Regions from separate parts of the Peribacillus sp. FSL P2-0133 genome, predicted to be linked through region 4. Evidence: riboswitches for the same ligand, from Rfam matches in the RefSeq annotation. Region 4 holds a riboswitch; each other region holds the start of a gene.
The links. Region 4 has a riboswitch for cobalamin ahead of MKY17_RS05580 (ribonucleoside-diphosphate reductase subunit alpha). Riboswitches for the same ligand answer to the same signal wherever they lie in the genome.

Region 1 (6,269 bases), 360 kb from region 4:
TACACCGGTATCTTTTAAGGAATCCAACGCTTCTTTTAACTGAACTTCAGACACCGTCATCCACCTCTTTTTCTCATTAAGTATGAATTCTTAAATTGTAATATTTATAAATAGTGTACCTTTTATGCGTTGAATTTGTCAATAATTCAATGGCTTAACCATTCTTTTTTAGTTTATTCATGAACACATTGAGTCTTTACCATTTTTGCATTGAGTTTAGTATCCCCTAGTTAAGTCGATTACGTTGGTAAAGTCTTTTCCAGCTTTCAGGTATTCACGCATGTTTTTTTCGAAAATGGCAAAGGTTCTTGGTAAATATTCTCCGCTTTTACTTGATAGATGCGGTGTGACTGTGACATTCTCCATCCTCCAAAACGGATGCCCTTTTCCCAAAGGTTCCGGATCAAATACATCCAAGATGGCATGAGACAATTCCCCGGCATCCAGGGCTTCGATCAACACTTCATCGTTAATCAGGTCGCCGCGGCCAATATTCACGAATACTGCAGATTCTTTCATTGCTTTAAAGTGCTCTTTTTCCAAAAGGCCCTTCGTTTCATCAGTACTTGGCAGGACGGATACGATATAATCGGCTCCCGGTATGGCTTCCAATAAATTATCGAGAGTATAAAGGTGATCGATGGATTCCACTGGCTTCCCGCTCCGGTTCACTCCCACCGTCGTCATCCCAAAGGCTCTCCCAAGACGAGCCACCTCTCCTCCAATTGCACCGACACCAATAACGAGCATAGTCTTGCCATTCAATTCTCCTACTTCAATCTTTCTATCCCACAATTCTTCCTTTTCATTCTTCATAAGCAGTTTCAATTTCTTTTCATATTGCAAAAGCATCCCTATCGTATACTCGGCCATCGGGATTTTATGAATGCCTCTTGCGTTGGTCACCAGAATGCCACGTTCCTCAATGGCTTTAAATGGCATTAATTCCATCCCTGCGCTCATGACCATGATCCATTTCAAGTTCGCCGCTTTCCCAATGATTTCTTCAGTTAAGTCTTCACCATATGTAATTAGTATTTTCGCTTCACGAAGCGGCCCATCAGTCCATCCTTTTTGATAAATGAAGTTCAAATCAGGAAAAGCTTCCATCATCTTCGTTTGGATGCCTTCATTCGGAATGACAGTCGAAAGTATTAACATGTTTATCTCTCCCTTTTAATTAACATAAAAAAACACGGGCTCTATGTGTCCCGCGCAACTTTCTTTGAGGAGGTATTCCCTTAATAAAGCATATTCAGGTGTCCCCTTTTTGAGTTGGACAAAAGCCTTACCCTTATTAAAAAAGGCTTTTTTAATAAGAATTTGGGTTTAATGCATGTAATTCCGGCAAAATGAAAACGCCATCCCTTCTAATCGGGACGTCGTCAAAATAGATGTCACCGCCCCCATATTCGGGACGCTGGATCAAGACCATATCCCAATGTATCGATGATCGGTTTCCATTATCCGCTTCTTCATAAGCAAGCCCAATAGCCAAGTGCAGACTCCCGGTTATTTTCTCATCGAACAATATATCGTCCATAGGTTCCAATATGTATGGATTGATTCCAATTGCAAACTCCCCGATAAACCGGGACCCTTCATCAATATTCAGAATTTGGTTCATTTCAGAGTCACGATTGGAAGTTGCTTTAATGATTTTTCCCTTTTCCAAGTTTAATTCTATGTCACTAAAGGTGATTCCTTCATAGGTTGTGGGTGTGTTGAAGGATATCCTTCCATTGAGACTATCTTTTATGGGTGCTGTAAACACTTCCCCATCCGGTAAATTCTTTTTTCCGGCACATATGATGGCCGGCATACCTTTAATGGAAAAGGTCAAATCTGTCCCTGGTGAAACGATCCTGACTTTGTCAGTCCGTTCCATCAATTGTTTTAACGGTTTCAAGGCCGCCTCCATTTTCCCGTAATCCATGGTGCATACGTTCAACAGAAAGTCTTGGTACCTGTTGAAGGTCATGCCGGCTTTTTGCGCTGATGCGTTGGTGGGATAATTAAGTAAGACCCAACGTCGGTTGTTTACATAGAAAAGAGTGGGGGAATTCATAGCCTCCCCTTGAAGACGGTGCCTCTCGATGGGAACATCAGTCATTTCCACATCGTTTTCTTCCCCTGTGATGATGATGACTGCATCGATATCCGTATATTTCTTCAGAGCCCATTGCGAAGATGTGTCAAGTTGTTCCTTCACATTCCCTTGTAACAGGTGGCGGCTTATCTCATCGTCTTCGAGTTCTACATATGGATAAGCACCCACTCTGTATATTTCATCAATCAGCTCTTTCAATAACGGTTTCGTGTTGATATGCCCTCGTATGAGGATTCTCTCTTTTGGCTGTGTTTGTATCGAATGATGAATCAGCCTGGCTGCAAGCTTCGTTATTCGCTCATCCTTCATCTGCCTGTCCCTTATTTTTCGAGGTCGCGAAGAGTTTCAAGCGCTTCTTCGACGTGGCCTTTGACTTTTACTTTACGCCATTCTTTGACTACCTTACCAGCCTTATCTATCAGGAAAGTTGAACGTTCAATGCCCATATACTCCTTGCCGAAGTTCTTTTTCAATTGCCACACACCAAATGATTCGGCCGCTTCATGATTCTCGTCAGCCAGCAGCAGAAAAGGCAATCCATGTTTTTCGATGAATTTTTCATGACGTGCCGCTGGATCTGGGCTAATACCAATGATGACCGCGTTCAATTCCTCGAATTGCTCATTATGGTCCCGGAAATCACAGGCCTCCGTCGTGCAACCTGGCGTCATGTCTTTTGGATAAAAATATAAAACAATATTTTTCCCCTTAAAATCCGATAGGGAAACTATTTCACCATTGTTTGCAGGGAGTTTGAAATCAGGTGCTTTTTCTCCAATTTTAACAGTCATATTGAACCCTCCATTTCTTTCATTATGGTAAGAGTACCCAATAATCGAAAGAAACACAACTTTCATTTACCCTTCCTATCTTTCTGCTCCAAATCGATAACTGTCCGAATTACGAACGCTGCTGGCAGTGTATACCCGATGAAAGCCTGAATGGTAGCTATCATCCTGCCCATGCCAATCGGGGCTATATCTCCATACCCTACAGAAAACATCGTCATCGCACTGAAGTAAAAGGAAGTCTTCAACTGTTCATAGAAAGTGCCATCCAACCGATTGCCCATATCAAGAATCACCGAATGATTCTGAAGCTCGTATAATAAATAAATCAGTGCAAATCCAACCAATATCGTCGCATATAAATTGCCAAGCCACAGCATATCCTCCAGAGAAAACTTCTTTCCTCCCGACTCAACAAGAAATAACGTACGAATGCTCATCACCATGCAAAAAATGATTCCTGCAATCAAGATGTAGAAAGTCATCCCCCACGCCCCATTTCAAAACGCCACTCTCTCTATACATACTCCCTGTCCAAACAATATATTCTTTTTTAGGTACAGACCTCATACTTATCAACAACACACTCAATAAACTGATTCTTTTCCCGAATCTTTTTTTCCATGTTGACCCTTTTGGTCGGATATGTTAAGATTGTCTAAATTTTTATAATAGTTTTTATTTTAAAAATCTTCGGCCTGCAAACAGTTTATAAAGGCAGGTTTTGTAAAATTTCATATGTGGAAATAGGTTCCTAATTTTAAATTAGGATTAAAAGGGAAGTCCGGTGTAATTCCGGCACGGTCCCGCCACTGTAATGGGAGTGTTAGCGCCATCCAATATGCCACTGATCAAAGGATCGGGAAGGCCGCCGCTAATGATAATCCCTAAGTCAGGAGACCTGCCTATTTCGACAACACTGTTTTAACCTACGGGAGATAGGGAGGTGTTAGGGACCTTATAATTGTAAGGGGCATTCTGCATGCCTCTTATTTTAAGCATTTCTAACTTTCTCTTTTGACGGTTGGGGATGCTTTTTTTATTGTTCAATAAAATGAATGTAGGAGGATGGGAATTTTGAAAAGCAGTAGTTTGGGTTACCCACGAATCGGGGAAGATCGTGAATGGAAACGTACATTGGAAGCTTACTGGTCAGGTAAAATCGATGAAGCGGAATTTACGGCACAACTAAAGGCAATCCGTTTAGGCAACATACAAAAACAAAAGCAACGGGGCATTGATATCATTCCTGTCAATGACTTCACTTTCTATGATCAAATGCTCGATATGTCCGTCATGTTCGGTCTTGTTCCTGAACGTTATTCAGCCTATGAAGGCGGTAGGGTTCCCCTTTCCGTATATTATTCAATGGCTCGCGGAAACAATGATCAAGTCGCTTCCGAAATGACGAAATGGTTCAATACGAACTATCACTATATTGTCCCTGAATTAAAACTGCCACAGCTGACTTTAACAGAAAATAAACCACTTGCAGCATATCGGGAAGCCAAGGAAAAGCTAGGGATTGAAACGAAGCCCGTGTTGATTGGACCTTATACCTTCATCTCCCTTTCCAAAGGCTTCAATAAACAAGAGATCCCTAGTATCATCCTGAGCTTGCTTCCCCTATACACGCAAATCCTGCGGGAGTTGGAGCAAGAAGGCGTGAAGTGGGTACAAATGGACGAACCTTCTCTTGTTTCATCCATTTCCAAGGATGATATGCAAACTGTTACTTACCTATATGAAAAGCTGAATGAAGCAGCACCAAACCTGAACATCATGCTACAAACATACTTTGATGCCGTGGAACACTACCAAGAAGTCATCGAATTAAAAGTCCAAGGAATCGGTCTTGATTTTGTACATGATAAAGGGAGGAATCTAAGTAATCTTGAAGCATTCGGCTTCCCAAAGGACAAAGTGCTTGCTGCAGGTGTGATTGACGGAAAAAACATTTGGCTATCTGATTTATCGAAAAAAATTCAATTAATTGAGACTCTTAAGAAAAAGGTAGCCGAAGACCAAATCTGGCTTCAGCCCTCTTGTTCCCTGCTTCATGTCCCAGTGACCGTTCGGAATGAAACCGCACTTTCAAAAGAAGTGAAACAGGCCCTTGCTTTCGCTGATGAGAAACTTGAGGAAATCACACTCTTGGTCAAAGGGAATAATCAAGGCTTTGAAGCAATCGCCGAAAAAGTCGATGCCAATAAATTTACGGTTCAAACGTTAGCAAGTTCAAATGCACGGAATCATGGGACTGTACAATCGAAAGTCGAAAAGGTTAAAACCAGGACCGCCGGCCGTCACATTCCATTTAAAGAGCGTTACCAAAAACAACAGGAATTTTTCAAATTGCCTTTCCTTCCTTCGACTACCATCGGTAGCTTTCCGCAGACATTTGAAGTTAAACAAGCACGCGGGAAATTCAAAAGAGGAGAATGGACCGCTCAGAAATATGAAACATTCGTAAACGAAGAAATCGGCAGGTGGATCGAAATCCAAGAAGAAATCGGTTTGGATGTTCTCGTTCACGGGGAATTCGAACGGACGGATATGGTTGAATACTTCGGCCATAAGTTAGGCGGTTTCATCTTTCTGGAAAAGGGTTGGGTACAATCCTATGGATCCCGCTGCGTGAAACCACCAGTCATCTACGGCGACATCCATTTCATCGAACCGATGACAGTAAGGGAAAGTGTGTACGCACAATCACTGACGAAGAAGACGGTAAAGGGAATGCTTACAGGTCCTGTTACGATTTTAAATTGGTCATTTGTCCGTGATGATATTTCCAGGGAGAATGTTTGCTATCAGCTGGCACTCGCTTTAGAAAAGGAAGTCATTGCATTGGAATCTGCTGGAATTAAAATGATTCAGGTTGATGAGCCTGCACTTAGAGAAGGTCTGCCATTGAAAAAAAACGATCGCGACGAGTATTTGAACTGGGCTGTGAATTCATTCTTGATATCCACATCAAGCGTGGAGGATACAACCCAAATTCATACGCATATGTGCTATTGCGACTTCAACAGTTTCATGGATGTCATCTCCTCCCTCGATGCTGATGTAATTTCCATCGAAACATCTCGTAGTCATGGGGAGCTTGCTTCCGCATTCGAGGAAAAAACATATGAAAAAGGTATTGGCCTTGGTGTGTATGATATTCACAGCCCGCGTGTGCCCGCAGTGGAAGAAATGGTCGATATGATTGAACGGGGCATCAAGGTATTGAATAAAGACCAGTTTTGGATCAATCCAGACTGCGGCCTGAAAACAAGGGGTATCCCGGAAACCGTCGCTTCCCTGAAAAACATGGTCGAAGCAGCAAAAATCGTCCGTGAAAACCTTTTAGCCAAACCAACAGGCCA
Region 2 (6,269 bases), 1.3 Mb from region 4:
GGATGACGGTAATGGGTGTAGTCAAGGTAAGGAAATATAAACAGCTGATGCTGCCTAATACGACAGTGATCAAATTGATCACTGTACCTATGCTGTCATCGCTGATGAAAATTTGCCAGTTCCCGACCTTCCAGGACCACCATATATTCGAAATCGAAGTAAATTTGCTTGTAAAAGAAAAAAGGATGGTAATTGTTCCTGATAGTATAAAAAATCCTGGTAATAGAAGTAATTTAAGATAATAAGAAAGCGGGATTTTTGCCCCAAAAATGATTAAAGCACTCATCACCGTAAAAGTGATGAGCGAAACGGTCATATCCCTTACCGTTAACGAAAATAGCAAAAGGGAGAGTGCAAAAACCATCTTTTCCAACGGATGTACATCCTTTAGCCCATTGAAATAGGCATATTTATCAATGAGTAACATGATTCGATTTTTCGGGAATTTCTTGTTTGGTTTGCTTATTTCTTTGTCTCGTTACACCTATGAAATAACCAATGAAACCAGCTCCGATTGCAGCTTGCAGCGCAAATAATAAGCTTTCGGTTTCTGCACCTGGCGGCTCCCAAATACTGTTGAACCATGGCTTGTATTCCGGCTGGATTTTAGTGATGGCTTCTTCAGCTTCGCCATCGGCACCGCCAAATTCCGTTCCTTGTTGTGTGATTAACGGTATGGTAGCAAGAATGACGACCAGGAAAAGCAGCAGTAAACTTTTTTTCATGTTAACGGGCCTCCTTAGATAAAACTCGCAGCAATTTCAATTCGCCTAGATTGTATTTTTTTAAGAAATTCATCACGACGACTGTCAATAACCCCTCACTGATTGCCAAGGGAATTTGGGTCAGGGCAAAAATCCCTGCAAATTTACTGAAAGAGGCCATGAATCCTCCTACCTCGGATGGAAAAGCAAGAGCAAGTTGAACGGAAGTCACCACATAGGTTCCCAAATCTCCAAAAGCAGCTGCCAAGAAAACGGCAAGTGAAAAAGACCACCCCAATTTAGTTGCGCCCTTGAAGACGAAGTAAGCAATGAACGGTCCGCAAACGGCCATGGAAAATGCATTGGCCCCTAATGTCGTCAATCCTCCGTGAGCCAGTAAAACAGCTTGAAATAATAGAACGATGGAGCCAACGACACTCATGGCCAATGGTCCGAATAAAATGGATCCCAAACCAACTCCGGTAGGGTGTGAAGAACTTCCCGTAACGGAAGGAATCTTTAGGGCCGATAAAATGAATACAAATGCACCCGATAGGCCAAGCATCATTTTTGTTTCTGGGTTTTCCCTTACTTTGGATCTAATGGACCGGTAACCCAAGATTAAAAATGGAAGGGTAACGGCCCACCAGAATATAGCCCATTCAATGGGTAAAAAGCCCTCCATGATATGCATGGCCATTGCCCTTTTTGGGACAAAAAGCAGTAAAATGACAAAATAAATAATTTTCCAATTGGTTCTTTTCATTCTTTCTCCTTTCAACACTTTTAATTTTTCTGATCAATCTTGAGAAGAAAGGCGCGCCCAACATAAAAAGCACTTCTCTCAAAGGAAAGAAGTGCGTAATGAACAGGAATTTTGCAGCATAAACCAACCATGGGCCTTTCTGCCTGATCCGCACACCCATCCTCGTAGGTTGAAACAGTTTCACGCTTCATGGCAGGTCTCCTGGCTTTGGTTCATCATCCCATTACATCCTTCCCATCTAATTTGACAGTGGATTAAAGTTAAAGTAATAGGACTTCCCTTTACAGTGGCGGGACCGCTCCGGATTTTCACCGGCTTCCCTTTTAAGCTGAATTCCGAAAAATTCAACACCATAAAACTTATGTAATTATTTAGAAAATTCTCGTATAGTGTACCATAAAGAAATAATTCCAGCTACACTATATTTTTTTTTTGACTAAGTTTGTTGCAAGGAAAGGCTTGTGGGAAGGATATACACTATTAAACTTTTCTAAACAGTCGGAATAAACTATTGAATTTTGATAAAGTTGTTATATGATAGATAAAGTTAGTTAGAAATGTATATTAAAACCAAATATTATATTTTAAAAGTGCTCTTGTGTGAATAAGCAAGGGATAATAGGGAAATCGGTGAAAATCCGATGCAGCCCCCGCTACTGTAAACGCTGATGAAATTGTCGATAGCCACTGGCATTGTTGCCGGGAAGGGACAAAGTAAAATGAAGCGTAAGCCAGGAAACCTGCTTTTAAAATTGCATGATACTTTTCGGAGGGAAAGGTAGAAGGACTATGACGATTTTGGGAGATTGGGCATTCTTGCCTGGGGCTCCTCATTCATATAGTTTTTTTAAACCTTGACTCTTATGTTAAGGTTTTTTATTTTGCCTTTTCCCTGAACGCAGGAGGAAGAAGATGACTACTTGGAACTTAATGGGTACAAATACACATCTGTTGATTTGTAATGGAAGCAGCTGCATGAAGAAGGGCGGGGAAGAAGTAACCCAAGCGATTCGCGATGAAATTGCTTCCAAAGGACTGGATTTGAAAATCCATACAACCAGGACACGGTGTAACGGAAGATGTAAGGATGCCTGCGTTGTGATTGCCTATCCTCAAGGAAACTGGTATCGAGTGGAAACGCCTGATTTCGGTCGCCAGATTGTCAGCCATATTGATGATGGGGAGTTTGTTCCACAAATGATCTACCAATTCAATGATGGGGAAATGACACCGAATCCAGATTTTCCTGCTCATACGGGTATTTCAAAGAACAAAGCGTAAAAAGGAGATGTCTTAATGAGTACAAACGGTAAATTATTCGTCGTGGGCTTTGGGCCAGGGAATTTTGAACACATTACCAAACGTGCTGTCGAAGCCCTTCAAGAAAGTGACTACATCATTGGTTATAAAACTTATGTTGAACTCATTCAGGGACTGCTCACAGATCAAACGATTATTAGTACGGGTATGACTGAAGAGGTATCACGTGCACAGGAAGCAGTGAAACAAGCGGAGCTGGGTAAGAAAGTTGCGGTAATTTCCAGCGGGGATGCCGGAGTTTACGGAATGGCTGGCTTGGTTTATGAAGTATTGATTGAAAAAGGCTGGAAAGAAGAAACTGGAGTGGGCATTGAAGTCATTCCTGGCATTTCGGCAATCAACTCCTGTGCATCTTTACTTGGGGCACCAGTCATGCACGATTCGTGTACGATCAGTCTCAGTGATCATTTAACTCCTTGGGAACTGATCGCTAAAAGGGTTGAAGCAGCTGCAATGGCAGACTTTGTCATTGCCCTGTATAATCCGCGCAGCGGCAGGCGGACGAGGCAAATTGTTGAAACACAGAACATTCTCCTTCGCTACCGTTCGCCCGATACACCTGTCGGGTTGGTGAAAAGTGCTTATCGCGATAGGCAGGATATTGTCATAACCAATTTGAAAGATATGTTGAATCACGATATTGGAATGTTGACCACCGTCATTATTGGTAATTCATCCACCTTTTTATATGATGACAAAATCATCACACCAAGAGGCTATCAGAGGAAATATACTTTGAATTCGGAAAAGCAACCATTGAAGCCGCATCAGCGTCTGCAAAAAGAAGCGGAACCGTGGGCATTAGATCAAGAAGCCGATTCTGTGCAAGAAGTCTTCATCGAATCCGCTGGAGGAGTTGGATTACTTACAAAAGCACCAGAAAAGAAGCCAGCTTCCTTTGAAATGGCAATGGAAGCACTGTCAAGAGTCAAGGGTCAAACCGTTCAGCAATCCATTGAGCCAATTGTTCAGCAAAAAATGGAGTCGGTATTCGAACTTGCCGTTAGTCCAGGTGTGGCGAATAAACAATTCACTCCCAAACAAATGATGACACTTGCGGAAGTTGTCGGGGAAAAGGGCACGATGGAATACACGCCAAATCATAAAATCGTATTAAAGATTCCGACAACGGATCCGGAAGTCATTACGGGGAAATTGCAATCAGCAAACTTTCTATTATCGCCGATTGGAGATGTACTGACATTAAAAGCCTGTGATTTCTGTGATGGTGAAAAAACGGAATCCATTCCTTATGCGGATGAAATACATCGGGTGCTTGGCGGAATGAAAATGCCCAAGGAACTTAACATCGGTTTTAATGGGTGTGGGATGGCTTGTTATAGTGCTGTGATGGATGATATCGGGATTGTCTTCCGAAAAGGGAAGTTCGACTTATTTCTTGGAGCTAAACCGGTTGGAAGAACAGCCCATCCAGGTCAGCCGGTTGCGGAAGGCATTGAACCGGAACAGCTTGTTGAACTGATTACGGACATTGTCGCGGAGTATAAGCAAAATGCCCATCCAAATGAGCGGCTTTTTAAATACTTCAAACGTTCGAAAAAGATACAGAATTTTTCTTATCAGGACATCGCTCCAAAAATAAACATAGAGCCTGCGCCTTGTGAAGACTAATCAAGAGGGGGAAAGTAAATGAAAGCAGTTTTGTTCGTAGGACACGGAAGCCGCTTGGCTTCGGGAAACGAAGAAGTCCTTCATTTTATTGAAAATATGATTCCGGCATTGGATGAGCGCTTCCTTGTAGAAACGTGCTTCTTGGAATTTGCGGCACCGAATATATCCAAAGGCATTGATAATTGTGTAAAACGAGGGGCTACTGAAGTTATCGTCATACCGATCATTTTGTTGCATGCAGGTCATTCGAAATTACATATCCCAGCTGAAATAGAAGATGGGAAAACAAAGTATCCAGAAGTGAAATTCACATATGGCCAAACGATCGGGGTCCACCATGATGTATTGACAATCCTGACAGACCGTCTTGAGGAAGCGGGATTCGATACAACCTCTGAACATGCTGAGACAGCAATATTGCTAATTGGCCGAGGTGGCAGTGATGCTGATGCAAATAGTGATATATATAAAATTTCACGATTATTATGGGAAAAATTAAACGTTAAATGGGTCGAAACAGCTTTCATGGGTGTAACGGACCCGCACGTTGATGAAGGCATTGAGCGATGCACTCGCTTAGGGGCAAAAAAAGTAGTGATGCTGCCATATTTCCTCTTCACAGGGGTGTTGATGGAAAGAATGGAGGATATGCTGAAAGGCTATCAAGAGCTATATCAAGATCAAGAATTCATTTTGGCGAAGTATTTTGGGTATCATCCAACATTACAGAACATTCTGCAAGAACGTGTAATTGAAGCTAGTGAAGGCAGATCAAGCGGGGCACGTGATTTGGAAAACTATCGTAAACATGTCGAGGAACATGGGCATGCCCACCATCATCACCATCACGACCACGATCACGATCACCATCATGACCACGACCATCACGACCACGACCATCACCACGATCACGATGGGCAAGTGGTGGGGACGTCAAAATGATATTGTTTTTGGCGGGTACAAGTGATGCAAGGGAATTAGCTATTGAGATGCAGCAGGTGGGATTCAAGGTTTTGGCAACTGTTGTAACCGGGTCGGCGGCTAAAAGTTTGCAAGATGCAGGCATATCCACCCGGATTGGCCGATTAACTGCAGAGGATATGACATCTTTAATTTCTGAAAAAGGTTTTCAGGCTGTAGTTGATGCAAGTCACCCATTTGCCGAAGAAGCATCCAAAAACGCCCTTAACGGAGCAAAGGCAGCAAATGTCCCTTATATTCGTTATGAGCGTGAAAGTCAACGGTTTCAGAATGATAAATTGATAGTTGTCCGTGATTATGAAGAAGCTGCCAAACTTGCCGCTGCGAAACGGGGAGTCATCATGCTCACGACCGGAAGTAAAACCCTAGCCGTGTTCGCAAAAGAATTGCTAGGGCTCGAGAATACCAGAGTCATAGCGAGAATGCTGCCACGCATGGACAATATGGAAAAATGTGCGCAGCTGGGCATTGAACAAAAAAATATCGTTGCGATTCAAGGTCCATTTTCCAAAGAATTAAATAAAGCTCTATATGAACAGTATGGCGTCACATTGATGATAACGAAAGAAAGTGGCAAGGTCGGTGCGGTTGATGAGAAATTGGAAGCCGCGTTGGAATGTGGAATAGAAACGATTATGATATCGCGACCGGATGTTGACTATCAAAATGTTCATTCCAGTTTTGATCATGTCATCGCCGAGTTGAATAAACAGCTAAATGAAAAATAGGAGGAATGCAAGATGGATTTTAAAACGGATTTTAAACCACTAACGGTAGACCCAGACAAAATATATGATTATAGCTTCTCGATCATAGCCGAAGAAATGGGCAATCATGATTTTTCTGAAGATGAATGGAAGATCGTC
Region 3 (6,269 bases), 1.3 Mb from region 4:
AATTATCGTGTATTGAATATGACTCGTTCAGGTACACGTTTTTCAACAGGTTATGCGGATGATGATTTGAAAGGTATCTGGGTCAATAATGTTCTCGATTATCTAAAGGATTCAGATGTAGATCTTGTCATTTCTCATGCCACAGCTTCTGATACGCCTAATAATAAAATACAACAACAAATGGTTGATCAGCTGCAGTATGTTAAAGATGAATATGGTATTGAAGTGTTAGCGATTCGTGATGATCCAAGATATAGTTTTAATGTACTGGAATCATTAGAAACAGATGGACTAGAAGAAACTACAAAAAAAATGAATTCAGTAGATAATCAGAAAGACGAAAGCTTTTGGAGCCAATTTGAAAAAGAGAATAAATCATTGCATAAAATTGACTTAACAGATTACTTCAAGGTAAACGGTAAATTTCAGCCCATTATTGGTAATGTTATAATTTACCGTGATAATAGACATTTAACGAATACTTATTCTGAAAGTTTCGGACCTGTTTTTGAAGAAAAAATCAACGAGATAGGCTTAGTTGAAAAGTAAGTATAGCTAAAGGGTAATTTGTTTCAAGTATAATATTGCTTATCTTGATATAAAAAATCTGAGTTCTGTGTTTTAAAGGGCTCAGATTTTTTTATATCTATAGGGATTGATGAAGTAGTGTTTACTTTGTCCAACCGCCACATAAATCACAGAAAAAACCCTGCTACTACACGGAAGAACCGCGTTGTAACAGGGTTTTTAATTAGCGTCCCAGATAGGAGTCGAACCTACGACCTACAGCTTAGGAGGCTGTCGCTCTATCCTGCTGAGCTACTGGGACATATATATAAGTCGACGACTTATTTATTATATTTCTTATAGGCAAACTTTTCAAGCTTATAGCACATACTTATGAAAAAAATTTTCATTAATGCTCAGCAGGTCACTATGCTCTCGTGTTTTCCTATTAATTCATTAAATGGAATACTTTATTATCCGCTAGTTTTCTGGTACTATTATACTAGAAAAAATTAGGGGAATGATTGTGAAAAGATATAGAGTTTTATGGATGGTGGCATTGCTGGGGATTTTAATTTTACCTGGATGTTCACAAGGGATTTTAGAGGGTATAGGCATAAAGACGGCTGCACCGATTGCGGAAGAAGACATTGAAGTGGTCGAAGCGGCTGAGAATGGGGCAGGGCAGGATTTGGAAGGCCAAATCGATACGGGAAACTGGGTAACGGCCGAGTCCGCTGTCCAGCTTCCAATCTTGATGTATCACAGCATTTCTGAAGGTAATGGCCTTCGGGTTCCAAGTGAGGAATTCCGAGCACAGATGGCTTGGCTTCGGGAGAATGGTTACTATACATTATCCCCTGAAGAAGCATACCTTGTTTTAACCGAGAATCGGATGCCAAGTGAGAAGTGCGTCTGGCTTACTTTTGATGATGGCTATACAGATAACTACACGGAGGCTTTTCCGATATTAAAAGAAAATGATATGAAAGCAACTGTCTTCATGATCGGTAAGTCCATTGATAAAGGTCATCACCTGACTGAAGATCAAATGTTGGAGATGAGCAGGAATGGGATTTCGATCGAAAGCCATACCATCAACCATTTGGAGCTGAACCGCATGACGGCAGTGCAGCAAGAAGCGGAAATGGTTCAGTCGAAGGAGCTATTCGACCGTATCCTCGGCCAGGACACGACGGTGCTTTCCTATCCGGTTGGCCGGTATAATGAAGAGAGTCTAAGGCTGTCAGAAGAAGTTGGATACAAGATGGCAGTCACTACCGAACCTGGGGGAGCTTCAAGGGACCAAGGGATGCATGCCCTGCATCGAGTTCGGATTTCACCCGGGTTATCAGTCGATGGGTTTGCGTCACTGATTGAAAATGCTTCAAAGCATTGAAGGTGGAAGGGTCATTTCGTACTTGTTCAGAAAAATCATATAATAATCGATTCTTACATGGTGTATAATGAAGGAAGTGAAAATTATATACATATGAACGATTTGGTGTCTTAATGACTTAAAAGGGAAGTTGGTGAAATGCCAACGCGGTCCCGCCACTGTATATGGGAGCTGACGGCTGTGTACCACTGTATGAGATATGGGAAGGTGCCGTTGACGATGACCATGAGCCAGGAGACCTGCCAGAATTCGTACACCTGTAACCTACGCGGATGGGAAGGTGTGTGGCAGACCCTAAGAAAGAGTCCGTAATGATATTGTTGCCATGCAAGCACCTTCCGTTTAACGGGAGGTGCTTTTTGTTTTGGGGGCATCTTCCAACCAATGCGTTTTCTTTATTTAGGTGGGAAGAAATTAAATGAAAAGATTGTGGGGAATGAAAATGAAAAAGATTTTTGGTCTGATACTGTTAATGTTGCTTACTGCAGGCTTGATGGTTGGCTGCAGTGACGCTAAGGATGAAGGAAAAGAAAAGCAGCAAACGAATCATGCTCAACACGAAGCTTTCCCGATTACGATTAAAGATGCAACTGGGGAAAAAGTAACGATAGAACAAAAACCGAAGAAAATCGTTTCATTGATACCAAGTAATACGGAAGTGGTCTTTGCACTTGGTTTGGGCAAAAAGGTCGTTGGTGTGTCCGACAATGATAATTACCCGGAAGAAACGAAAGAAATTGAAAAAGTTGGCGGAATGGAAATGAACACGGAGCTGATTGTCTCCATGAAGCCTGATCTTGTTCTTGCGCATGCATCAAGTGCCCATAATTCAAATGAGGGTTTACAGCAACTTAAGGATGCTGGAATAGATGTCCTCGTAGTCAATGATGCACAAAGCTTTGACCAAGTCTATAAGTCTATTGAGATGATTGGACAGGCAACGGGAGAACATGATAAGGCAGAAGAAATCGTTACGGATATGAAAACGAAACTCAAGGATATCCAGGAAAAGGCCAAATCCGTAAAGGAAGCGGATAGGAAGACAGTTTTAGTGGAAGTTTCGCCTTCACCGGAAATATACACACCTGGTAAAAATACTTTCATGAATGAGATGCTTACTATTATTTCAGCGGATAATGCTGCTGCAGAATTGGACGGATGGGCAAAAATTGATGAAGAGTCGATGATTGCTGCAAATCCGGATGTCATCATTACAACGTATGGTTACTATACGAAAGATTCAGTAAGTGAAGTGAAGGGCCGAAAAGGATGGCAAGACGTAAATGCTATTAAGAATGGCCAAGTCTTTGATGTCCATTCAGACTTGGTGACCCGTTCCGGTCCACGTTTAATAGAGGGAGTAGAGGAACTTGCCAAATCAGTCTATCCGAACCAATTTGACAACTAAATGGGCGTTTGCTTATTTGATTGCGTTGTTAATTTTGTTATTCGCAATGACGATAGGCATTTCCTTTGGTTCGGTGCCAGTACCGGTTCCCGTACTTATGCAAATAATCGGCAAGGAGATTTTCCATTTGCCGATTTCTGCTGATCCGGATATTATGCTTACGAATATCGTGATGAACATCCGCTTGCCGCGCGTATTGCTTGCGGGTTTGGTCGGGGCATCACTTGCGATTGCGGGTGCGGCTTTTCAGGGACTGCTCCGGAACCCGCTCGCTGATCCTTACACATTGGGTATTTCATCAGGAGCATCGGTCGGCGCCGTATTGACAATATTCTTGAATATTTCACTGCCGTTCATCGGTTTATATACTCTTCCGGCACTGAGCATCTTATGCTCAGTGCTCACGATGCTTTGTGTACTGACGTTTGCAAAAAAAATGGATCGATCGATGAAAGTGGAAACGATCATTTTAACGGGGATCATTTTTAGCTCGTTTTTAAGTGCCTTCATTTCATTGATGATTGCGCTGACGGGTGATGAATTAAGACAAATCATCGGCTGGCTGATGGGAAGCGTTTCAATGCGCGGATGGAATTACATTGCAATCATTTTGCCGTTTTTTATCATTGGTTCATTGATCTTGATCATGAATACAAGTGAATTGAATGCGATGACTTTCGGGGAAGACCGGGCAAAACACTTAGGTGTGAATGTTAAGCGGCGGAAAATGTGGATCTTGATAGCCGGTTCGACATTGACAGGTGCAGCCGTTGCCGTTTCGGGGGCGATTGGCTTTGTAGGATTGGTCATTCCTCATTTTGTCCGAAAGATTTGGGGGCCTGACCATAAACATTTACTTCCGTTGTCATTGTTGATAGGAAGCGGATTCTTAATATTGGCGGATTTTGTGGCACGAACGATCATTGCCCCATCGGAACTGCCGATCGGGGTGATCACCTCACTTATCGGGGCACCTGCATTTGCGCTGATTTTATTAAAGAGACGGAGAGAAGGGTAAAAACGGATGCTTGAAGTAAGAGGGTTAACAGGTGGATATCATAACAAAGCTGTTTTGGACTCTGTCTCTTTTGATGTACATAAAGGGGAATTATTCGGGATTCTTGGTCCAAATGGCAGCGGAAAAACGACACTTTTAAGCATGCTTAGCGGGGTGCTCGATTATAAAGGCGGAAGCGTACGGATAAGAGGTAGGGATTTGAAGGATTATTCGTCAAAGCAACTTGCACAGGTCATTGCTGTGCTCCCTCAACATTCCTCATTAGCTTTCTCTTATACAGTAAAAGAGACGGTCTCACTTGGGCGATATGCTCATCAATCAGGTTGGTTCCATAGTTGGTCCGCAGAAGATGAATCGATTGTCCAACGAGTTATGGAACAAACGGGAGTAGCTGATTTTCAGGATCTTCATTTTGAACGATTATCAGGAGGGGAGAGACAAAGGGTCTTGCTGGCACAGGCACTTGCCCAAGAGCCGGAAATCCTTTTTTTGGATGAACCTACGAACCACTTGGATCTTTCCTATCAAAAAGATCTTCTTGATCTAATGAGAAAAATGGCAAAAGAGCAGAAGTTGACCGTTATTTCAATTTTTCATGATTTGAATTTGGCAGGATTATATTGTGATCGGCTTATGTTGCTTGAGAAAGGGCAGATTCAGGTTGTTGATGTGCCGAACGAAGTGCTCCAACAGGAACGGATTCAGGATGTATATCATACGACGATCGAAAAACATCCACATCCCGCCCTTCCGAAACCACAGATGTTCATCGTTCCGGAAAAGCATGGCCATGATACTATCCCATTGGAAATCGATGGTTCTTATTTGACAGTCGGTCCTGAGATGATTCAATTGGATTCTCCGATCCCGCTTAGAACGATGTCTTCTGGAGTGACTGGTTCAGGGACGGGCTGGCATAAATATTTTGTGAATAGGCACGTCCATCATGGCTATGATTGCGAGGACCATCATGTTGAAATGGCCGACTATTTAAAGACTCATGGTTTTGAACCTCAGGAAACGGTAGGGATGATGACAGCTGTCTATCTCGATACGGTTGCTTTCAAGCTACTAAGAGCTGAAGATTTCTCGGTTTTTATTATCGTGACGGCTGGTGTAGGCAATGCCATCGACGCTTCTTTAGCAGACCGGCATTCTTGGAGTTCCGCTCCAGGAACGATAAATACTTGGGTATTCGTAAATGGGCATTTGGCAGAAGAGGCTTTCATCCACAGCATAGTTACTGCGACCGAGGCAAAAGTAAAAGCCCTTCATGATTTGCATGTCATGGATAAGGTGACAAATACATGTGCAACAGGAACATCGACAGACAGCATTTTGATTGCGGCAACTCAAAGAGGTGCAAAGCTTCAATATGCGGGCACCATCACTCCGTTAGGGAAGCTGATAAGTCGCGGTGTTTATGATTGTACAGTGGAAGCATTAAAGAATACTCGGAAACGGATTGAGGATTTATGATTTATCAGCATCTTTTTGCAGTTACGCTGGCGTTTTTCCTTGATCTATTAATTGGTGATCCGCCAAATTGGCCGCATCCAGTCAAATGGATAGGAACGATGATAAGCAAGTTGGATCTGGCATTCAATAGAGGGGCATATAAGAAACGGAATGGACTCTTCATGTTGATCATCGTCTTATCGGCGGTGTTACTGATTACTGGTCTTACCGTCTATTTGGCTTATCGGATCCATCCGCTTGCAGGTATCATTTGGGAAGCTGTTGTCATTTCTACTACGATAGCTCAGAAGGGCTTGAAGCAAGCTGGGATGGATGTTTGCCTTCCGCTTAATGAACGGGACTTTCCTGAAGCGAGGCTTAAGCTTTCCTATATCGTGGGCCGTGATACTGCTGATCTCGATGAATCCGAAATAGTCAGGGGAACCGTGGAAACCGTAGCGGAAAATACTAGTGATGGG
Region 4 (6,269 bases):
GGCACAGCTCACCCATTTCGTGGGCGAAACATGGATCATGTATGTCATGACAGCCGTTTCTTTAGCTATCATTTATCTTTTTCCGCTAATCACGAAAGTCATACCTTCACCACTTGTAGCAATCATATTCATGACGATCGTTGCAGTTACCACGGGGGCTACGGTGCGGACGGTTGGGGATATGGGGCAATTGACCGAAGCGCTTCCGATGTTCATGCTTCCAGATATCCCTTTGACCTTCGACACTTTGGCGATCATTTTCCCTTATTCCATAGCTCTTGCATTTGTTGGCCTGCTTGAATCATTATTGACAGCTCAAATAGTCGATGAGATGACTGACACGGACAGTAATAAAAATAAGGAAGCCAAAGGCCAGGGGATTTCGAATATCATTGCCGGATGCTTTGGCGGCATGGCAGGATGTGCGATGATCGGCCAATCCGGTATCAATATTAAATCGGGAGGAAGGGGCCGGCTCTCCACTTTTGTAGCTGGCGCTTTCCTTATGGTATTAATCGTGGTATTGAATGATGTCCTTATTAAAATCCCGATGGCTGCACTTGTCGCAGTCATGATCATGGTTTCAATCGGGACCTTTGACTGGTCTTCTCTAAAGAGGCTCGTTAAAGCTCCAAAGTCGGATGCAGCCGTGATGATCGTGACGGTCCTCATTGTCCTTTATACACATGATTTATCAAAAGGGGTATTCGCCGGAGTGCTCTTGAGCATGATTTTCTTTTCGGCTAAAATTTCTAAAGTGGCTGTAGAGAAAACGGAAGATGTCCAGGCTAAGAAAATCATTTATCATATCAGCGGGCAAATATTTTTCGCTTCTGTCCAGGACTTTGTTTCGAAGTTCGACTTCAAGGAAAAAGCCGATTCAATCGTCATCGACTTTTCCCATTCTAAAATCTGGGATGCTTCAGCAGTCGGTGCTGTTGATACGGTTGTTCTTAAATATCAGCTTCTGGGTATACCTGTCCAAGTGCAAGGACTCGATGAAGAAAGTTCGTTATTGCTTGAAAAACTCGCCACCTCAGAAAGTAAAATATCTTGAAGTTGTAAAATTTTGCTGAATAGAAACTTTTCAAACCGACAAAATAGATAACATGAATGATTTCCTTTTGAAAGGAGCGAAAAGCATGACACCCGAGCAGGATTATACGGCAGCAAATCTGTCACCGGATTTATTGAATGAACTGAAAAGCTTTGAAAGCAGACTTGGCGAGGAAGCCAACAAAGAACTGATTGTCATTGCCTATGAAAAAGAAAAGGAAGCTTTGAATTAAGAAAAAAGACTCAAAACACCCTTAATGGTGGTTGAGTCTTTTTTTTTGCATGTACAGAAAAAGGATGCCCATGTTTTTAATGAGCATCCCTTCTACTGTATTATTTGCTGAATACGTCCGTTAAGACTGGCACGATTTGTTTTTTACGCGATACAACGCCTTCTAAGACGGCGATGTTATTGTTTAATGAAACGTCGTATGCTTTTTCCACTGCATAAGCTGCTTTACCAAGAGCCAAGGCAACAGAATCATTAGTCAAGATATCCGTTACGACAAATAGGAATAAGTCCAATTCCTTCTCAGCGATGACCGCTTCAATCGCCGCTTCCAATTCTGCTTGCTTAGCAAGGACTTCGTTCGGATCTACAGCATTGACCTGTGCTATCTCCACTTTAGCCATTCCCATGGAGAATTCCTTTGCATCAAGAGTGATAAGCTGGGCAATCGTTTTGTCGCTCAAGTCAGCTCCAGCTTTCAACATTTCTAAGCCGTATGTTTCAGCGTCGACTCCCGCAATGGCAGCCAGTTCCATTGCTGCTGCAACGTCTTGCTCCGTGCATGTAGGAGATTTGAACAATAACGAATCGGAAATGATGGCAGACAACATAAGACCTGCGATTGCTTTAGGGACTTCAATGCCGTTTTCTTTATAAATTTTATTTAAAATGGTTGCCGTACATCCAACTGGTTCCGCACGGTAATATAGTGGATCGCTTGTTTCAAAGTTAGCGATACGGTGATGGTCGATAACTTCCAACACACGGACTTGGTCAATATCTTCAGCACTTTGCTGGCGTTCGTTATGATCGACCAGGATTACGCCTTCAGCTTCCCCTGCAACTTTTTCCACAAGGCGGGGAGCTTCGAATTTGAATTGGTCCAATGCATATTGAGTTTCACCATTTACTTCACCCAGACGAACTGGTTCAGCGTTGATACCTAACTGCTTTTTCAGGTCTGCATAAGCGATTGCTGAACAGATTGTGTCTGTATCCGGGTTTTTATGTCCAAAAACTAATACTTTTTCCAAGATTTTATCCCCTTTTTCTTAAATATTTTTCCGCGAATCCCCTCATTGCAATAAGGGAGAGCCACCTTTACTAGACAATTTATTTTAACACAAAATCGCGTAAAATCAGCGCTTGAATTACCCATTCCCCAATAAAATCTTTCATTCCTTCACACTCTGCCATCACTTTGTCAATAGATAAGGATTGGTTTTTTTCAAATATATTAGTTGAATTATCATCGTATATGGCTTACGATAATATAAGCAGAAATACTAGATATTGATTATACAAACATTAACAATAACTATATATAGAATTTTTTATAATCCAAGGTGCCAGTGATGGCTGAAAAGGGAATCCGGTGTAAACCCGGAACTGTCCCCGCAACTGTAAATGTGACGAAATGAGATACCCACTGTATAGCTCTCTATACGGGAAGGACTCAAAGTAGGGTGATCATGAGTCAGGAGACCTGCCTTGAATTTTTCACGTTTCTTATTCTTCGGGGATTGAGATGATGAAACGATAGTTTAACGGCTATTTTTTCATGGCTCTTTTATTCTATCGTTTGATCCGCTCAATTCATTGGGCGGTTTTTTTATTTTAGCGGAAGTTAACAAGGAGGATCATTAATGACTCAAACATATAACTCTACCATAAGTGAAAATGACACAGAAACGAAATCCATCCAGCTCGAGATGTTGTCAAAGGAATTCGAAGGCCATCTCGATATGGAGAAGTTCAAAAAGCGTTTTACAAAATGGCTAGATCGCAAAAGTGACTCAACCGAAGAACAGGCATCAAGAAAACTGATTCAGCTCGCTCTTGAAAGTGTGGATATCGATGCTCCGGATTGGACGTTCGTTGCTGCAGCAGAACTGTTGAATACAATGTATAGGGATGCACAAGCCAATCGAGGTTATGAAGGCATGAGTTATGGCCCATTCTATGAGCTGATCACGGAACTCTCCCAGCTTTCAGAAGGTCAGCGTTATCCCATTTATAAACCAGAACTGCTATCTTCATATACGAAAGCGGAAATTGAGGAATTGGGTTCGGTGATCGACCCGGAAAAAGATAAATTATTCTCTTACATAGGCATCTACTTATTGAACGACCGCTATCTAGCCCGCCCACAAAAGGATAAGGTCTACGAACTGCCACAAGAACGTTTCATGATCATCGCGATGGAAATCATGCGATTGGAAAAAACGGAGCACCGCCTGCAACTTATAAAAGAAGCATACTGGGCCATGTCCAATCTTTATATGACCGTTGCGACTCCTACACTCTCCAATGCAGGTAAAACACATGGACAGTTAAGCTCTTGCTTTATCGACGCAATTGAAGATTCCATTGACGGAATCTACCTATCAAACTACGATGCGGCAAAAGTATCTAAATTTGGCGGCGGTGTCGGTCTTTACGTCGGTAAGGTTCGCTCGCTTGGTTCTGATATCCGGGGCTTCTCTGGAAACAGTTCCGGCACGACTCCCTGGATTCGACTATTCAACCAGACAGCGGTAAGTGTCGATCAATTGGGTCAACGTAAAGGTGCCATCGCGATTTACTTGGATGTCTGGCATAAAGATATCATGAGCTTCCTCGATTTGAAGACACAAAACGGGGATGACAGATTAAAAGCCCATGATATTTTTACAGGTGTATGTATACCCGATTTATTCATGGAAGCTGTACGCGACAGAAAAGAATGGTATCTTTTCGATCCGCATACCGTTAAGCAAACCCTTGGATTTTCACTTGAAGATCTTTATGACGAGAAGAAAGGCGAAGGAAGCTTCAGGAATCATTATGCACTTGCTGTCGAGGCCGCAGAAAATGGCAGGCTTCCAAACTATAGCTTTGAAAAAATCAATGCGATGGACATCATGAAAAGCATCATGATTTCTCAATTAGAAGAAGGCGTACCGTATATGTTCTACCGTGATGAAGTGAATCGGAAGAATCCCAATAAACATAAAGGTATGATTTATTGTTCTAACCTTTGCACGGAGATTGCCCAAAACCTAAGCCCTTCGACGATCACGGATGAATATGAAACGGAAGATGGAGATGTTGTTGTGGTTCGTAAAAGCGGCGATTTCGTTGTCTGCAACCTTTCATCCATTAACTTGCCCCGGGCAGTGGGCAGCGATGTTTTGGAAAGATTGATTCCCATTCAGATCCGCATGCTGGATAATGTCATTGATGTGAATAATCTTCCTGTCAAACAGGCATCCATCTCGAACAAACGTTACCGGGCAATTGGTTTAGGAACGTTTGGATGGCATCATTTACTTGCCACGCAGAATATTTATTGGGAATCCGATGAGGCTGTTCACTATGCAGATGCTTTATACGAAAGGATCGCATACTTAACAATCAAGGCATCCAACGAATTGGCCAAGGAAAAAGGATCATACCCATATTTTGAAGGATCTGATTGGCATACAGGGGACTATTTCGAACTGCGTGACTATACAGATCAAAAATGGATGGATTTAAAAGCAGACGTGCAGGAACACGGGACCCGTAATGGCTATTTAATGGCCATTGCCCCGAATTCTTCGACAGCTAAAATCGGTAATTCCACGGATGGAATCGATCCTTTGTATGAAATTGAATTTTACGAAGAAAAGAAAAACTTCAAATTCAAGGTGACCGCGCCAGGCTTGACGCCAAATACGTATGAATATTATAAAAAGACGCGATTTAATTTGGACCAACTGGAAAGCATCAGGCAAAATGCAGCGCGCCAACGCCATATTGACCAAGCAATCAGCTTTAATCTGTATGTACACAATACAATCAAAGCGAAGGTCCTATTGGATATCCATTTAACGGCATGGGAAAGCGGATTGAAATCAACGTATTATGTTCGTTCGACTTCTTCCGAATATGACAATGCCTGCGAAAGCTGTTCAAGTTAACGACAATCATAACCCAGTAATCTATTCTTAAAGGAGTTTTCACGAATGACCAATCATATCAAAAAGATTCGGATGCTCGAACCTACGCATCCAACCAAGGCAACCGGTGTTTTCAAAGGAGAAGCTTCAGGCTTCCTCCTTTGGAACGATATTCAGTATGAAAAATTCTATGATACCTATACACAGCTCATCAATAACTTTTGGAAGCCTTCGAGCGTGAACATGATTCAGGATAAAAAGCAGTGGGGCGAATTGGACGAAGATATCCAGGACGCTTTTCTCGATATCCTTACGATGATTGCTGGAATGGACAGTCTTCAAACGCCCACTTTAGTAGAAATCCTCCGGTACATTAAAGATCCGGCGGCAAAAGCTATCCTGGCCAACATGGCACAGCAGGAATCGATCCATAATGAATCTTATTCCTATATCCTTGCTTCCTTGATTCCTGTAGGCAAGCAAAAACAGCTTTTCGACCGCATTAAAGAACATCCTGAAGTGATTAAGCGTAACCAACCGATCGTTGATGCTTATCAAACGTTCGTGGACGATCCCAGCCCTCAGCATTTATTCGAGGCACTGATCCATTCAACGAACCTTGAAGGGATATATTTCTATCTGGCTTTCGCCTTTTATTATAATTTAGGACGACAAAATTTAATGACTGGTTCCGCTACGATGATATCCTATATTCATCGCGATGAAATGGTCCATTTCGATTTCATTGGAATGCTCGTTCAAATCTTGATGTATGAATATCCTGAGTTAAATAATGAAGAAAACACGAAGTTCATCTATAAAACGATTGAAAAAGCAGTCGAACTCGAAAAAGAATGGTCTGAATATATGCTCGAAGATATCCAAACCAAAGCCGATCTCGATTTGGAAGAATTCAATGAGTACATCGAATATATCGCCAACAAACGGTTACGTATGCTAGGCCTTGAAAATTTGTATAAAGAGTATGGCGAGAATCCGATGCCATGGATCAAAACGTTCGATGATGAATCCATCGGACTTACCAAAACCGATTTCTTCGA

Region 1: it holds a riboswitch for cobalamin, as region 4 does, so the genes downstream of both, metE (5-methyltetrahydropteroyltriglutamate--homocysteine S-methyltransferase) here and MKY17_RS05580 (ribonucleoside-diphosphate reductase subunit alpha) in region 4, are expected to answer to the same signal.
Region 2: it holds a riboswitch for cobalamin, as region 4 does, so the genes downstream of both, MKY17_RS11740 ((2Fe-2S) ferredoxin domain-containing protein) here and MKY17_RS05580 (ribonucleoside-diphosphate reductase subunit alpha) in region 4, are expected to answer to the same signal.
Region 3: it holds a riboswitch for cobalamin, as region 4 does, so the genes downstream of both, MKY17_RS27550 (ABC transporter substrate-binding protein) here and MKY17_RS05580 (ribonucleoside-diphosphate reductase subunit alpha) in region 4, are expected to answer to the same signal.

What each region holds. Positions count from the first base shown of each region.
Region 1 covers NZ_CP150254.1:802,887-809,155, reverse strand. The annotation lists gene perR (peroxide-responsive transcriptional repressor PerR) at 1-54, opposite strand, end outside; gene MKY17_RS03835 (D-2-hydroxyacid dehydrogenase) at 217-1,161, opposite strand; gene MKY17_RS03830 (aminopeptidase) at 1,313-2,419, opposite strand; gene bcp (thioredoxin-dependent thiol peroxidase) at 2,431-2,901, opposite strand; gene MKY17_RS03820 (potassium channel family protein) at 2,964-3,383, opposite strand; cobalamin riboswitch at 3,630-3,822, shown strand; gene metE (5-methyltetrahydropteroyltriglutamate--homocysteine S-methyltransferase) at 3,967-6,269, shown strand, end outside.
Region 2 covers NZ_CP150254.1:2,450,031-2,456,299, forward strand. The annotation lists gene cbiQ (cobalt ECF transporter T component CbiQ) at 1-427, opposite strand, end outside; gene MKY17_RS11725 (energy-coupling factor ABC transporter substrate-binding protein) at 414-725, opposite strand; gene MKY17_RS11730 (energy-coupling factor ABC transporter permease) at 727-1,470, opposite strand; gene MKY17_RS11735 (hypothetical protein) at 1,491-1,661, opposite strand; cobalamin riboswitch at 1,644-1,840, opposite strand; cobalamin riboswitch at 2,042-2,233, shown strand; gene MKY17_RS11740 ((2Fe-2S) ferredoxin domain-containing protein) at 2,383-2,751, shown strand; gene cobJ (precorrin-3B C(17)-methyltransferase) at 2,767-4,422, shown strand; gene MKY17_RS11750 (sirohydrochlorin chelatase) at 4,441-5,364, shown strand; gene cobK (precorrin-6A reductase) at 5,361-6,131, shown strand; gene MKY17_RS11760 (precorrin-8X methylmutase) at 6,144-6,269, shown strand, end outside.
Region 3 covers NZ_CP150254.1:5,685,501-5,691,769, reverse strand. The annotation lists gene MKY17_RS27565 (acyltransferase family protein) at 1-549, shown strand, start outside; tRNA gene MKY17_RS27560 (tRNA-Arg) at 756-829, opposite strand; gene MKY17_RS27555 (polysaccharide deacetylase family protein) at 1,034-1,906, shown strand; cobalamin riboswitch at 1,993-2,168, shown strand; gene MKY17_RS27550 (ABC transporter substrate-binding protein) at 2,349-3,314, shown strand; gene MKY17_RS27545 (iron ABC transporter permease) at 3,277-4,332, shown strand; gene MKY17_RS27540 (heme ABC transporter ATP-binding protein) at 4,339-5,811, shown strand; gene cbiB (adenosylcobinamide-phosphate synthase CbiB) at 5,808-6,269, shown strand, end outside.
Region 4 covers NZ_CP150254.1:1,163,459-1,169,727, reverse strand. The annotation lists gene MKY17_RS05595 (SulP family inorganic anion transporter) at 1-1,057, shown strand, start outside; gene MKY17_RS05590 (hypothetical protein) at 1,143-1,289, shown strand; gene MKY17_RS05585 (manganese-dependent inorganic pyrophosphatase) at 1,390-2,319, opposite strand; cobalamin riboswitch at 2,613-2,794, shown strand; gene MKY17_RS05580 (ribonucleoside-diphosphate reductase subunit alpha) at 2,932-5,229, shown strand; gene MKY17_RS05575 (ribonucleotide-diphosphate reductase subunit beta) at 5,275-6,269, shown strand, end outside.